4 regions of the Bacillus sp. D386 genome follow, and region 2 is predicted to be linked to each of the others. Evidence: predicted binding sites of a transcription regulator. Region 2 holds the regulator's gene; each other region holds the start of a gene.
What was found. Region 2 encodes LexA, which represses DNA repair genes until DNA is damaged. Its sites were predicted from a motif close to CGAACATATGTTCG; they were not measured.

Region 1 (3,837 bases), on a different contig from region 2:
AGTCAAAATTTCTGACTGAACCTTTTGAATTTTCTCCTTATAGAGCCTATTGAAAGATGACATTCATCATTGGATTTAAATACTGATTAGGGCTTTTCAGCTGATAGCTATTTGTACTGCTGGAATAATCAATAATAAGCTTTTCATCTAAAAAGATTTCATGATATTTATTTAACCATACAGGATAGGCATTGGTTTCCCATTTTACTTCTTGAGAAGTAGTTTCTTTAACAAAATATAAATTGGTTACACCGCTTACTACGCAGCCACAGCCTTCTGTTTCATACTTCAAACAAAATACGCCTTCTTGATCTGTCAGCTTGTCTTTTACCTTTTCTAATGCTGCGTCTGTCCATGTAATTTCCACTGTTGTCCACCATGCTTTCTCTCTATTTATCTCATAGGTTCCCGATTTCACTTAACCCGCAAACCTGTTAATAATTAAATCTGAAATAAAAAAAGCAGCATTCAATGAACACTGCCTCTATGTCTTAAAAATGAACGTTCAGCTTAATGAACTGCTCTCGTATGTTTTTGTATCAAACTTTGTAAAGCCGCCACTGCTTCATCGCCAGTATACGTACCTTTATAACTGAAACCATTCTCTGAGCAATATTTTTGCCCTAATGCTACAGCATCTTCTTTAGTCATTTCTTTTTTTAACTCTCCTATAACTAATCCATAAGGTGCTTGATAAATCGTGCTATATTTTTCTTTTTCCATTTTTCTTTACCCCTTTTGTTTTGATATCCCATGGCAAAGTTATCAGAACTGAAATCGATGTTAAAAATTCATTATCTGTATATTTCTTACTTCTAGGTCTATATACATAGTAAACTTTTTGTGGAATTTTGTCTAATATTTGCGTTTTCATGTCCTCAAAATTGGGTAGTAAAGTTTATTTAGAACAAAAAAGAAGAGCCATAACCAACATATGCATAAGCTTATAGCAAATTGCAGGCCATCAATTTTTCAATTGTACGTCCATAATTTCCTGATAAAATACAAAACAAACATCTCCGTCCTCATCAACGATATGAAGCTTTTGAGCCTGTTCATTGCAATAATGAATATGTCCTTCCACCGTACCGTACCGGCGACTGGCTGTACGGTAATAGCGGATCATCACAGGCTTCCCATATTCCAAAGCCTCCATAATTATCGTATTCATCGCTTCCACTTGCTGTTCATCAAGCTCATTCCTTGTTTCATAGCTGTCCTCATGTGCCCATGCTCTAAGCATTGTTACGTGTTCAGGCAGCATCATTGATGTCCATTTTATTTTTCCGCGATCTCGAATCATTCCCTGCAGCCTCCATTTCACTTGTCTGTTATGCTCTATGTCCTCCAACCAACGTACTTCGATGCTTGGCCGTTCCTGCCTCTGTATACGACACGGCACGTAAAATCGCATTCGATCCAAATTTTTTACGCATTCGATCCATCACAAAGCCAAGTTCGCGTTTGCGCCAGCTATCCTGGTCAAATAGACTGATTTGCATCTCTCGATCGGGGATAACATTCGAAAGTGTAATAGAAATTTTCCTAACTGTTTTGCCTGTATAAAACCGTTCAAACAAGGTTAAACACATTTCATAAATATCCATCGTAATATTGGTCGGCGTTTCTCTTGTCATAGAGCGATGAAATCCGCCTCCAAATTCATCCTGGCTATAATAAATTCCCAAGCTGACGGTTCTGCCCGCCATCCCGCTTGCACGTGTTCTTCTTGCTACTTCCTCACTCATTTCCAGAATAACATGCTTGATTTCCTCAGGCTTTTTATAATCACGCAGTAAAACCTGGCCTTTTCCAAAGCTGATTTGCCCTTCCATAATCGGAGCACCGATATCCGATAAATCAACACCCCAGGCATGGTGATACAATTGATTGCCCATAATGCCAAACTTCTTTTCAAGCGTCGCCAGATCATAACGCGCCAATTGACCGATTGAAAAAATCCCCATTCCATTCAGCTTCTTTTCCATCGGCTTTCCGATTCCCCACATTTCGCTCAAGGGGGATAAGGGCCATAATTTTTCTGGTACATCCTCATAGGTCCATTGGGAGATTCCTTTTTTCTTGGCCTCCAAATCAAGACACAGCTTAGCAAGCAGCATATTCGGACCGATTCCAATCGCGCATGGAAGCTGGAATTCCCGATCAATTTCATCCTGGATTTTTTCAGCAATTTCTACGATATCTCCCCATAGACGAGTGGTCCCATCCACCTTTAAGAAGCTTTCATCCACACTGTACGTATGAATTGCGCTTTTAGGTACATATCGATTGAATAAACGGCTGATTTCAGTAGAGATACGCAAATACGTAGCCATATTAGGATTAACCTTTATAATGCGCGGATCATCCGGAATCTCAAACAATCTCGAGCCTGTCTTAATGCCAAACTCTTTCTTCATTTTGGGAGATGAAGCCAGCACCACACTGCCGCTCCGTTCCGTATCACTCACCACAGCCAAATAACATTCAAGCGGATCCAGTCCCATCATCACCGCTGAACAGCTGGCAAAAAAACTTTTCATATCCACGCACATAACATAATGATGCGGTAAAGTACTGTAATCAATCATGTTAAAACCTTCTTTTAAATAGAATGTATGTTCGTCTTTATTATATTCTTAATGATAAGCGAATATACGTTCGTATTCAATGGAAAATTATTTACAATTTATGTATAAGAGCATGGAAGCGTGCAAATACTTTAAGACAACGGACATAGTTCACCATAAAAATTTACGAAAACGTTTTAAAAACAGTCGCTTCATCTACTATTATTTTCACTTTTCTCCTTTTCAATTCGCTCATAAATAAGTAAATTAGAGCAATTATGTTGAGTTTCGTTCAATTATTACGAAAATCGCTCAATTCCACTCCATTTCCGCTCGATTATATGGAATTCCGCTCAATTAATATCAATTTCCGCTCAATTCCTGCGAAAATCGGCTGGATTACTAGACTAATCTAGCTTATACAGTCATTTAGTCACTCAAATTTTGACTCGTAAGTCTCGAAAACTCTTAATTTAAGATCTTTTTGCAAAAAATAATAGAAAAATTGATTACTAATCTATTTGAAGGGTTATATAGAAGGATGAACGAACTATGTTGGTTATTTCATCATGCAATGCTTTTCAATCATATAGAAAAAATATGATAGAGCCATGATTAGCAAATCCTAAAGCATAATGAATTCAAAATCTTCGAAAAAGATATATAATAGCAGTGTAAGAGTGATTTTCAAAGAAGTAATCTGATATATTTTCCAGAAAAATAAAAATAAAAGGAGAATGATCACATGATTGTTGTTCAAAACAAAATTAAAACCAAACCAGGTTTCGCAGAAAAAATGGCAGGCCGTTTCACTTCCGGTAACGAATTAGATAAATTTAAAGGATTTGTTAAAGTAGAGGTTTTACTTACAGAGGGCCTGACAGAATATGATGAGATGAGCGTCAATATGTACTGGGAGGATGAAGAAAGCTTCCTTGCCTGGAAAAACAGCGACTCCTTCAAAAAAGCGCACAAACGTCCGGAAGGCAAACCGAATGAAGCTAAACAGGACTCTCCTATGTTAGGAAGCCAACAAACTACATTTAGAGTAGCGTCTGTAAAAGAAGCAGCTCCAACAAAATAATGTACGCAAAAGGTCTTTCCAAAAACTTAGGAAAGACCTTTTATGCTATATTCTATCAATATAATCATGCTCAATTGTATTAATTAGCAGCAAACTCACGCACGGATAATCCAAAATCCATTTCCTTGGTTATAGCTTGCAACTGATAATAGTCACGCAGTTTTTCAACAATCTCTTCGGGTG
Region 2 (3,837 bases):
TCAATTGCATCGATTGAAAGAGTACGAATAGCTGTGATAGATAAATTATCTTTTTCTGTGAACATTGCCTACATCCTTTCAGATTAACCTTCTAATTTATATTAATGAAGTATAAACAGGTTGACAAGACTTTGTTGGTAAATGCTACAAAATCGTCACTCCTTAGGATATTTTTTTGGAGTCTAACCTATTATGCTATACCCTTAATGTAATTTTTTATTACGTAATTTTTTTATTTTTTCAGGTGTGACATCCTTACCTTCTGGATCGATAATTGTCAAACCTTCAACCGTATTTCTCATTGAGGTACGAAAGGTTTCCAAATACTCTTTCCTTAGAAGAGATTGTTCAGTGGCTTCTTCTTTTGTAAGGCCAACTGTTTTTGATTTCTTAGATAATTCATTAATTCTTTTAATTTTATGCATTGGCAGCATGGTATTGCTCCTTCTATATAAAATATAAGTAGATATTGTCATCGTATAGAAAAACTGCGTAATTTTCAAGAATGAACTATTGATTAGTATTCTTTTTCATATATTCTGAATATCTTCGATGAATGGTGGCTTTTGAGAGATCATAGCCTTTTCTGTTTAAATTCTCCGTAATTTCAGCAAATGTTAATCCTTTAATACGCAGCTCAATAACCTCCTGTAAAGGTACCTCTGACCTTTCTCTTCCGCCTCCAAGATGTTGATTTGCTAAATTTCTTTGTGGTTTATATCCATTTTCAATTGCTCGTTTCATCCCTCTTCTGATTTTACTGTTTTGTAATTTTCGCTGATATTCCTCTACTATACTGATGATTTGCAAAAGCATGGCATCTGTTTCAGAAACCTCGAGCTCACCATTATGAGTAACCGTATATAATTTAACCCCTTCTTTATAGATGCAATGTAATAGAGCAATCTTGGCATTTCCTCTGCCCAGTCTTGTTTCATCCTGAATCAAGAGACCCTCGATTTCTCTATTTTTCATTTTTTCCAGCAAGATTAGAATGCCTTCTCGTTCTAAATCATATCCACTGGCTTGTTCTTTCTCGATTATTACCACCTCGAACCCCTTTATGGCAGCCAGTCTTGTTAACTCCTGCTCCTGCCTTTCCAGTGATGTTTCCTGTGAACTTTTATCTGTGCTGACTCTGCAATAAATTCCAACCTTCATTTTCTCTCACCATTCTTCTTTACATATAGATAAGGCCGGGAAACATTCCCGACCTTACTGATTATATAGTTATTTATCAGAATCTGCTAAGTGTAGCATTTCTGTATTTTCGTTCATTTTCTTTACAGGAATCACAATCGTTTGCCCTTCCTTTAAATGATTAATGTGCAAGTCATTATGTTCCTGAACCCAAGAGACAAATTCAGTCTGTGTCATTTCGCTGCCGTCAAAACGTTCAGCCATATCCCAAACTGTATCTCCTTTTTTAACCGTGATTTGTTGATAATCGTCTTTTGGTGCTTCAATATTTGTTACTATCATTGTAGTTATTAATAAGAAAAGACCGATAAAAAACAAGATGGAATAATTATAAGAAGTCCATAATTTTTTCATAAATAAACCCCCATCGAATGTATGTTCGTTTAATATAAATCAAGTATAAACCGAACAAACGTTTTGTGTCAATACAAAAAACGAACTTATGTTTGTACTGTTAAACAGGAAATGATATACTAAAAACAAGAAAAGCTAAAAGAGGTGCGGGAGATGACTACTAAATTATCCAAACGGCAACAGGATATTTTGCTATATATTAAAGAAGAAGTAAAAACGAAGGGCTATCCGCCTTCCGTTCGAGAAATTGGCGAAGCAGTCGGACTGGCTTCAAGTTCCACGGTTCATGGTCACTTAGCGCGATTGGAAAGCAAAGGACTCATCAGACGAGATCCTACCAAACCACGTGCTATTGAAATCCTGGATATGGATCCACATGACCATATTCCAAAAACAAATTCAGTTAATGTACCATTAATCGGGAAAGTAACTGCAGGGCAGCCTATTACAGCTATCGAAAATATAGAAGAATACTTCCCTCTGCCTGAGCATATGGCTCCTGCCGATGAAAATGTGTTTATGCTTGAAATTATGGGTGACAGTATGATTGAAGCTGGAATACTTAACGGTGACTATGTTATTGTTCGCCAGCAGCATACAGCAAACAATGGTGAAATTGTCGTAGCCATGACTGAAGATGATGAAGCTACCGTAAAACGTTTCTTTAAAGAAGATACTCATTTCCGTCTGCAGCCGGAAAATTCTATGCTCGAGCCTATCATTCTACAAAATGTCAGCATCCTCGGTAAAGTGATCGGGTTATACAGAAATATTCAATAAGAACGATGGGACCGGCTTTCAGCCGGTTCTACTTATGTGTTTAAAATCTATTATCTCTATTTTCTCTATTAAACTTATGCATTTAAAGATTGGCATATTCCACTTTATGAATAGATTAACGCTTTTATTTATCTTCTTGTTTACATAATATAATTATGTAATACAAAAAGCTTGCAACCATTATGATTGCAAGCTTGAAGGTCCTATATATCCCATCCTCTGTAATAGTATCTTGATCGTTTACTCTCTTCATAACACGACTGACAAATAGCAAATGGATAATTCCAGCTTAACGGCTTATTGCATGACCGACATTTTGTTTGATATTTTTTAACCCCTTTTCTTAACTGATTATGTGCATCTGAACTGATTTCTTCTCTTACTCGCTCCCAATAGACCGTTTCACTTCTTCTATCTAATTTATACAAAAACAATAAATGCAATCCTACTGATTTATAAGATAATTCAAGTTCATCCAAGGAATCTTTCTTTATTAAAGGCTCTCTCAATTCTCTTCTATCCACAATGGCTTTCATATTATAGAGCCATTGATTAACAAGGCTCTCCTCATTCGCTGAAAAAGGTAAATGCAGAAAACCGTATAAATCAGTTATCGACATTCGTCCTTCTATTTGTTCATGGCGAATTAAATGATATAAAGCTTTTTCCTGAGTAAGCGGTGCTTTTGTTGTTCCGGCAGGATTTTTAAATTCATCCCATAATTCAAAGAATTGATCAAAGCTGGAATGATAACGTTTAAAGCGTTCAAATACAACCTGTGTAGGAGCTATTGTAAATGTACTGATTGGCCGGTCTTCACCATTCAACAACCGTTTCATTAAACCAATTTGATCAGTAAATGCCACTCTTCCTTCATTATATATACCTTTACGTCCGGCACGGCCTGCTAACTGCTTTACTTCCTGGGAGGTCAATAAACGTCTTCTCGTGCCATCAAATTTATCATTTTCCAGAAAAACGACCCGCCTAATCGGTAGATTGAGCCCCATTCCGATGGCATCTGTAGATACAATCACTCGCGTCTCCCTGTTAATAAACCTCTGAATTTGTTTAGCTCTTGTCTCAGGAGGCATACTTCCATAGATCACACTTACTTTATGGCCGTTTCTTTCCAGCTTTGAAGCGGTTTGAAGCACTTTATTTCGAGAAAATACAATCAATGCATCTCCTGCCTTGGTATGTTCGATCTTAAAAGGTTTTTTCTCTACAATCAGCGGTATATCACGTTTGTATTCATGAATTTCAATATCATTTCCCTGAAGCAGATTTAAAATCATCCTTTTAGAGTTGTGACTGCCTATAATGTGAACTTCCCGAGCACGCGCTTTATTAATAGCTCTAAACCAAGAAAACCCACGATCCTTATCTGCAATCATTTGCGCTTCGTCTATAACCATGACATCGAATTCATCTTTCTCGGTAAACATTTCAATTGTGCAGGAATAATGCGTGGCATTTGCAATATCCTTTTCTTCTTCACCT
Region 3 (3,837 bases), on a different contig from region 2:
ATTCACGGCGAAGCTTCCAGTCCTGGCTCATTCTGACCATGGCTTCATAAACAGATGAGTCACCGTGAGGATGGAAGTTACCGATGACCAGACCGACTGTCTTGGCTGACTTTCTATACGGTTTGTCATTGGTATTACCATCCGAATGCATGGCATAAAGGATTCTTCGTTGAACCGGCTTTAATCCATCTCGTGCGTCCGGTAATGCCCTGTCTTGAATAATATATTTACTGTATCGGCCGAAGCGGTCGCCAATCACATCCTCAAGAGGGAGATCGCGGTATTTCTCTGCTGTCATAATACTTCCTCCTCACCAGCAACCGTTAAGTTCTCATTTTCTAAAATATTTCCATCTTCTTCTAAACCAAAAGCAACATTGGCTTCAATCCACTTACGCCTTGGTTCTACTTTATCACCCATTAATGTGGTAATCCGTCTCTCTGCCCGTGCCGCATCATCAATGCATACACGGATCAAGGTACGTTGTTCTGGATCCATAGTCGTCTCCCATAGCTGGTCTGCGTTCATCTCTCCAAGACCTTTGTATCGCTGAAGCATGTATCCTTTTCCAACCTTTTTAATGGTACCTTCTAATTCATCATCATCCCAAGCATATTCTATAACTTCTCTTTTACCGCTTCCTTTACTAACTTTATATAAAGGAGGTAAGGCGATGAATACTTTACCATGTTCAATTAATGGTTTCATATAACGATAAAAGAAGGTAAGCAATAATACTTGGATATGGGCGCCATCCGTATCAGCATCGGTCATAATGACGACTTTATCATAATTGATATCCTCGATGGAGAAATCGGATCCTACTCCACCACCGACAGCATGAATAATTGTGTTTATTTCTTCATTTTTAAAAATATCTTCAAGCTTAGCTTTTTCTGTATTAATAACTTTACCGCGTAAAGGCAAAACAGCCTGGAACCTTCGATCACGCCCTTGTTTGGCAGACCCTCCGGCAGAATCTCCTTCGACGAGGTATAGTTCATTCTTCAATGGATTGCGGGACTGCGCCGGTGTAAGTTTTCCTGAAAGCAACGCTTCCGATTTCTTGCGTTTTTTACCGCTGCGTGCATCTTCTCTTGCTTTTCGGGCTGCTTCTCTGGCCTGAGCCGCTTTAATCGACTTACGGACCAAGGATGTCGCAATATCGGCATTTTCCATTAAATAATAAGATAATTTTTCAGATATAACAGAATCTACCGCAGAACGGGCATCACTGGTACCAAGTTTACTTTTTGTCTGTCCTTCAAATTGTAATAATTCTTCTGGAATTCTTACAGAAATGATAGCAGCCAATCCTTCGCGGATATCTGAACCATCCAGGTTTTTGTCCTTTTCTTTCAGCAAACCGGATTTACGTGCATACTCATTAAAGGCACGTGTAACAGCAGTTTTCATTCCTACTTCATGAGTTCCGCCATCTTTTGTTCTGACATTATTGACGAATGATAAAATATTTTCCGAATATCCATCATTAAATTGAAAAGCAAAATCAACCTCAATATCAGAATGAGTCCCCTCAAAGCTTACAACAGGATGCAATGTATCTTTTTCTTCATTTAGGTAAGAAACAAATGCCTCAATCCCATTCTCATAATAATAAACATCTTTTTCATCCGTACGTAAGTCATGTAATTCAATTTTTAAACCTTTTAATAAAAAGGCAGATTCGCGTAAGCGTTCACTTAAGGTTTCACGATTGTAAACAATGGTAGAGAAAATACTCTCATCCGGTTTAAAATGAATGGTTGTTCCAGTTTGGTTGGTTTTACCAATTTTCTCTAAAGTCGTTACAGGTTTTCCGCCATTTTCAAAACGCTGTTCATAAATAAAACCATCACGCTTAATGGTAACAACAAGCCATTCTGATAAAGCATTTACGACCGATGCACCAACCCCATGTAAACCACCGCTCGTCTTATAGCCACCCTGACCAAATTTTCCTCCTGCATGAAGGATGGTTAGAATAACCTCCGGAGTCGGTTTACCCATTTTATGCATTCCAGTAGGCATCCCTCTACCTTTATCCATTACACTGATGCTATTATCTTTATGAATTTTTACAATAATTTCGTCCCCATGTCCGGCCAATACTTCGTCCACGGAGTTATCAACGATTTCATAAACGAGATGATGCAGGCCTCGTGTGTCTGTGCTTCCGATATACATTCCCGGTCGTTTTCGGACAGCTTCTAATCCTTCAAGTACCTGGATGGCATCTTCGTTATAGTCAATAGGTTTTATATTTTTTGCCACTTATGTACCCCTCTCTTTACGTTACAACTTCTATTATATACATATTCTTAAACAAGAACAAATGTTCTTGATAGTATAAACAGCACACTAAAGCTCTATTGCTCTATTTTTACAGATTATTTTTCGTTTCGCAAATAAAGTTTAGATAAAGGTTATGTATACGAGACATCCCAGCTTCCAGTCCCTGTAAAAAACAAATAAAATAAGTCCCTGTATCTTAATTATGGTATCATCTTCGGTGTTTTTACAACTATTAGTTTTTATTACCTACAACATTATAAAACCACCAATGAGCTATTTACGAGCAATTGGTGGCCATTTTTTATTATTTAGTTAATGCATGCTCCACTTTTATGCAACGGTCCATAATGACGGTGTAATCCTTGTCCTTTAGTATTTGGAAGGCCTCTTCATCAATAACTCCCAGCTGTGTCCAAAATATATCGGCGTCGATTTCCAAAAATTCCTTAGCCAGATCCATCACATATTCAGATCGGCGAAAAACATTGACAATATCCACATGCCCCTCAATATCCTTCAATGTCGCAACCGCCTTTACACCCAAAACACTATCCACTGTAGGATTGACCGGGATAATTTCATATCCATTATCCTGCATGGCCTTAGATACCATGTAAGATGTCCGTTCCGGATTATCAGAAAGACCGACGACAGCTATTCGTTTCGCTTTTTTTAAGAGGAGACCAATTTCATCTCTGCTTGGATTTTCTATCATGAATATAGCCCCTTTCAATAATAAAATTTATCCTTATGTATACCCATAGGCTATTATAGAATAAACGGTCAGCGCAGAATAGGGAAGTTAATAAAAATAATTTTTTTATTTTCTTTTTGCAGGTACATGTTAAAATATATTAACCAGTAGTGTAAGAAAGGAACTGTTTATATGTTATATTTTTTGTTTATATTGGCCTATCTGCTAGGTTCAATACCTTCAGGCTTAATTATAGGAAAAGTTTTTTATAACACTGATATACGTGAGCATGGCAGTGGAAACTTAGGAGGAACCAATACATTCCGGACACTTGGGAAAAAAGCCGGAATTATCGTTACAACTATAGATATCTTAAAAGGTACTTTGGCCACCTTATTGCCATACATATTTAATATACAAGCTGATCAATGGCCAAGTTGGATTGCTATTCCGTTGATATGCGGCTTATTGGCAGTTATCGGCCATATGTACCCTATATTTGCCGGATTCAGAGGCGGTAAAGCTGTAGCTACATCCGGAGGTATTTTGCTCGGATACGATCCACTTTTATTTGTGATTCTAGTTGCATGCTTTTTTGTATTCTTATACCTAACTAAAATCGTGTCCTTATCTTCTATGTTGATTGCAGTTGTGGCACTTATTTATGCCATGTTTAGCGGAGATCCTTCCATGTTAATCCTAATTATCTTCCTGGCAGGATTTATCTTCTATCGCCATCGCGCTAATATCAAACGTATTATTAATAAAACAGAACCTAAGGTTAATTTGTTTAAACGATGATATAAGACTGTTTTTGGAATCACGATTAGTGGTCCAAAAACAGTCTT
Region 4 (3,837 bases), on a different contig from region 2:
AAGCATTCATATACCGTGATACCGTCAGTAAAGTCAGGGATCTGTGACAGCAAACCTATTGCTGCACCCTTTTTAATGTGAATAGCCCCCTCATCAATTGTTTCGACGCCTGCTATCATTTTTAGAATTGTTGATTTCCCACAGCCATTCCGCCCGACGAATCCAACTCGTTCTCCTTCCTTGATCTCAAACGTAATATTTTCAAATAGCTTTGTTCCGCCATAGTTTTTTTCAATTTGCTGTACACTGCATACAATCATGTGTATGAACCCCTCTCATGCTCATACCCTGTACATGAAAAAAAGCCATAGGAAAGTCGATATAAGACTTCCCCATGGCTTTTGAATTCCTATTTTATCAAGGGTATAGAGACTTATTATCGTTCTTTTTCATATGAAATTTCCTGAAAAGGGCAGACTACCCCCTTGGCGAAATTGCACATGAAAAATGGCACGGATCAATGACAAGTTTTCAAGCCATTGCAAACATACCTTCACAGAACGATTCATCTCTACACCTCCTTTAATGGAATAATTTAGTTATAATTATAAACTTTCAGTCAATTATTAACAACTGCTTTTTTCACTCTTCACAGATATCCTTCCATTCTACGAATGGTCCTTCTGTTCCACCCGATTCAAACGGATTTCTACTTGTTTGCCTACTAGCCATAAAAGGAAAATGACGATACCAACAATAATACTTTTTACTGGTTCGCGAATTAAAGACATAATGTCATGGCCAATATAACTAATAGTAAAGATCATGACCAATTTCCCTGCAAAGACAGCAAGCATATATTGTTTTGGACTAATGTCAGATAATCCGCAAACTATATTTACGATCGCGGAAGGAGTGAATGGGAAACAAAGCAAGATAAACAACGGGCCAAATCCATGATGATTGATCCAGAGCATCGCTTTTTGCACAGCCGAATGTCTATGTAAAAATGAAAGGGCTTTTTTCTTTCCATATTTTCTGGACAAATAAAACACAACCATCGCACCAGCGACAGCACCTGTCCAGGAGAGAAGAAATCCAATCCATAAGCCAAAAGCATTGGCATTAGCCGTCACAAAAACAAACAAAGGCAAAAAAGGAAGGAACGCTTCAACAAACGGGAGCAACAATCCCGGAATGGGACCTAAGTTTCTATAATCACTTATTAATTCGGCTAAATGCTCCAATGTTAGCCATTCTGTTAACCAATTAAGATCCATAGTCTCTCCTCACAAACAAATAACAAATTCAGTCCATACTATATAAATATCCCCATATACATTAGATTGAAACAATCCTTACCCCTATTATATCAGATTGCTGTAAGGAGAGAATTAGTTAGAAAATAAACTTGTCAAAAATGTGAAAAGCGATTATTCTATATAGGAACATACGTTCGTTTTTTTACAGACATTGAAAGGACGCGATTTACATGACCCGCATCCCTACAGAAGAGCGCAATATAATGGAAAAAGCGATCTATCTACCCATGGTCCTCACCGTACTTGCCCGAGACCTTCAAGTGGTAAAAGCATCGCCCCTTAAATTAAAACAACCATACATATTATTAATTGATGAAACCATGAAACAGGTCCAAGCAGAATTGAAGCAAGCAAGCCACTATATGAGGACACATCAACTCAAAGTGGAAGAAACAAAAAGAGACGAATCATTCACCTCCTTTTTATTTCTGTATAAAGGCTATGAGGAATACCATAATTATTTCAATCCCCGTATTCGAAATAAAGTACAGGAATTACTGGAGTATTATTTTTTGAAGCAGTGGACTGACCAACTGAAAAATTAACAGCAATAAGTTTCATCGACCTTCCTTATAACTATTTGATGAATGCATTAAACCATGCTTTGCTTGGAAATCTGAATTCCTATCATTAACTTGCATGGCGTTATATAAATAATGTGTCTTTCGCTCCGTCTCTGCTAAGGTTTGAAGCAGCTTCGACTTCAGCATTGCAGTTCTGAGCATCTGGTTTTCAATGATACTATATGAAACTGGAACAACGATAGATTGCTTATTATGAAAATTAATTTGGGTTTTAGTCGCGTCAATCTTAACTCTGGATACAATGTGTTCATAAGAAAGCCAAATACATGATTCTTTTGCAGGAGATGTAGTAGGAAAAAAGAATAATCGATTAGCCGGTTCTAACGATATCGGCACTTTATGCGAGATACCGAGGAGCTTTTTCGTCGACTGGCATCTCCCAGGATAATCAGCCCCAAAATAATCACAGCTGGATTTTACTACTTCCGATGGCCTAAAAGGTACTAAAATTTCTTCATCAAATTCAATCACTTTAGAATACGTTTTCGATCCGTATTCTACTGGAACAACAGCAAATGTAAATGGACTTATTTCGTAATCCTCTCTCCTGGTAATCACGTTCTTTTCCATAGCTTCCTCCTTATAAATCCTGCAATTAAACTACAATTTCAATATAACATAATATTTTAAAATAATTGGTTTATTCACCAAAATTTCAATTTTAACCCAGAACCCCCATGATTGTTACGGTTAATTCATTTTATATTCTGGGTATATGATAAATAACTATTTCAAACTACCAAAGTAAATTTTCTGAATAATTTAAATATTTAGTTGATTTTTCTTTTCATCTGACTTATAATAAAAAAAAGCAACGGGGGGATATCCATGAATCACGAAAAAGCAAATACAGATATCGTAAAAGCTGTTGATGTGACTGTTGACCAGGGGACCATGGAAGATCTACTGATGGATATGATGATTTACGAAGCTCAACTAACCCATGCACATAGGAAACTGAAAGAAGAAATCGATCATGCCTTGGACAATAAGGACAAAGAAGCATTTATGAAACTTTCCGCCGAGCTAATTGAATTGGAGAAAAACTTTGGGAATTAATTCAAACAACTTGTAACGAATAAATACGGTGTATAAACAAAATCACAGAGCGAGGATCATTTAATCCCGCCCTGTGATTTTCTTGTTTTCACTCTTTAATCACGGTATTTCCCTAAATAAAATGAAAACGTTGACAGTATTTAATCAAATACTTTGAAAATGTTAGGGTCGAATCCAAACGTTCCTTGTTTGAACTATATAAAGTCTCCTTATCAGTTGTGCGAGCAAGAACAGCTTCATTAATAATCTGATGATACTCTTTTGGCATATGGCTTAAACCATATCTCCCTGCCCCTGTCTTGGAAATGATATCGTCTTCCGCTAACGTATAGTATTGACAAAGCAGCCCAAGAACTGTCCATTCTATTTCCTCCCGTATATCGTGAGCAGGCATGTTCAGCAATTCATCGAATGAGGATTCCAACCACTGAACTCGATCGCCCCAGTATGTATTCATATTCGCGAATACATAGGATTGTAATTGTTTCGAGCGGAATTCCAGTTCAAAATCCGAGGAAGCAGGCCCAAGAACAGTAATTCCTTTTTTAGCAAAAAGTGTCCATGTCACAGGATTGAAATTAAAATAGGGGCCAAAGCTTAAATTTCCGCTATTATAATAAAAATGATTTTGATGATCATTGTTCACTTTCCCTAAGTCTCCCAAGTAATATAGACACCGTCCATCTCTGGAGTCTTATATTTTTGAGCGATCATTCTATGAATCTTTGAGAGAATACCAGCTTCATCTTCTGTGAAATGCCGACTTGTGACAGAAATAAAATCGATATCACTTTTACCTTTTTCAAAGGCATCCAGTGCAATGGAGCCATGTAAATACAAGCCCTCCAACTCATTTGGCAGATATTCATTGAATAATCCTTCGTATTCATTCAAAATAGTTTCTACGATTTTTGGTATTTTCAACATACCTA

Region 1: the regulator LexA is predicted to act here: its motif matches at 2,651-2,664, upstream of FHY45_RS09035 (Y-family DNA polymerase).
Region 3: the regulator LexA is predicted to act here: its motif matches at 2,329-2,342, upstream of parE (DNA topoisomerase IV subunit B).
Region 4: the regulator LexA is predicted to act here: its motif matches at 1,386-1,399, upstream of FHY45_RS04150 (YhjD family protein).

Annotation. Positions count from the first base shown of each region.
Region 1 covers NZ_VEMV01000003.1:51,660-55,496, reverse strand. The annotation lists gene FHY45_RS09050 (iron-sulfur cluster biosynthesis family protein) at 47-367, opposite strand; gene FHY45_RS09045 (hypothetical protein) at 511-723, opposite strand; gene FHY45_RS09040 (YolD-like family protein) at 965-1,303, opposite strand; gene FHY45_RS09035 (Y-family DNA polymerase) at 1,332-2,591, opposite strand; gene FHY45_RS09030 (heme oxygenase) at 3,316-3,654, shown strand; gene FHY45_RS09025 (aspartate/glutamate racemase family protein) at 3,734-3,837, opposite strand, start outside.
Region 2 covers NZ_VEMV01000002.1:6,817-10,653, forward strand. The annotation lists gene tkt (transketolase) at 1-65, opposite strand, end outside; gene FHY45_RS05040 (DUF896 domain-containing protein) at 204-434, opposite strand; gene FHY45_RS05045 (YneB family resolvase-like protein) at 511-1,161, opposite strand; gene yneA (cell division suppressor protein YneA) at 1,231-1,554, opposite strand; gene lexA (transcriptional repressor LexA) at 1,708-2,334, shown strand; gene FHY45_RS05060 (helicase-related protein) at 2,538-3,837, opposite strand, start outside.
Region 3 covers NZ_VEMV01000003.1:673,460-677,296, forward strand. The annotation lists gene parC (DNA topoisomerase IV subunit A) at 1-301, opposite strand, end outside; gene parE (DNA topoisomerase IV subunit B) at 295-2,262, opposite strand; gene FHY45_RS11935 (CoA-binding protein) at 2,600-3,010, opposite strand; gene plsY (glycerol-3-phosphate 1-O-acyltransferase PlsY) at 3,182-3,790, shown strand.
Region 4 covers NZ_VEMV01000001.1:858,002-861,838, forward strand. The annotation lists gene abc-f (ribosomal protection-like ABC-F family protein) at 1-260, opposite strand, end outside; gene FHY45_RS21190 (RAxF-45 family protein) at 390-509, opposite strand; gene FHY45_RS04145 (TVP38/TMEM64 family protein) at 609-1,220, opposite strand; gene FHY45_RS04150 (YhjD family protein) at 1,433-1,807, shown strand; gene FHY45_RS04155 (competence protein ComK) at 1,820-2,416, opposite strand; gene FHY45_RS04160 (IDEAL domain-containing protein) at 2,675-2,905, shown strand; gene FHY45_RS04165 (DUF4111 domain-containing protein) at 3,018-3,551, opposite strand; gene FHY45_RS20780 (nucleotidyltransferase domain-containing protein) at 3,557-3,832, opposite strand.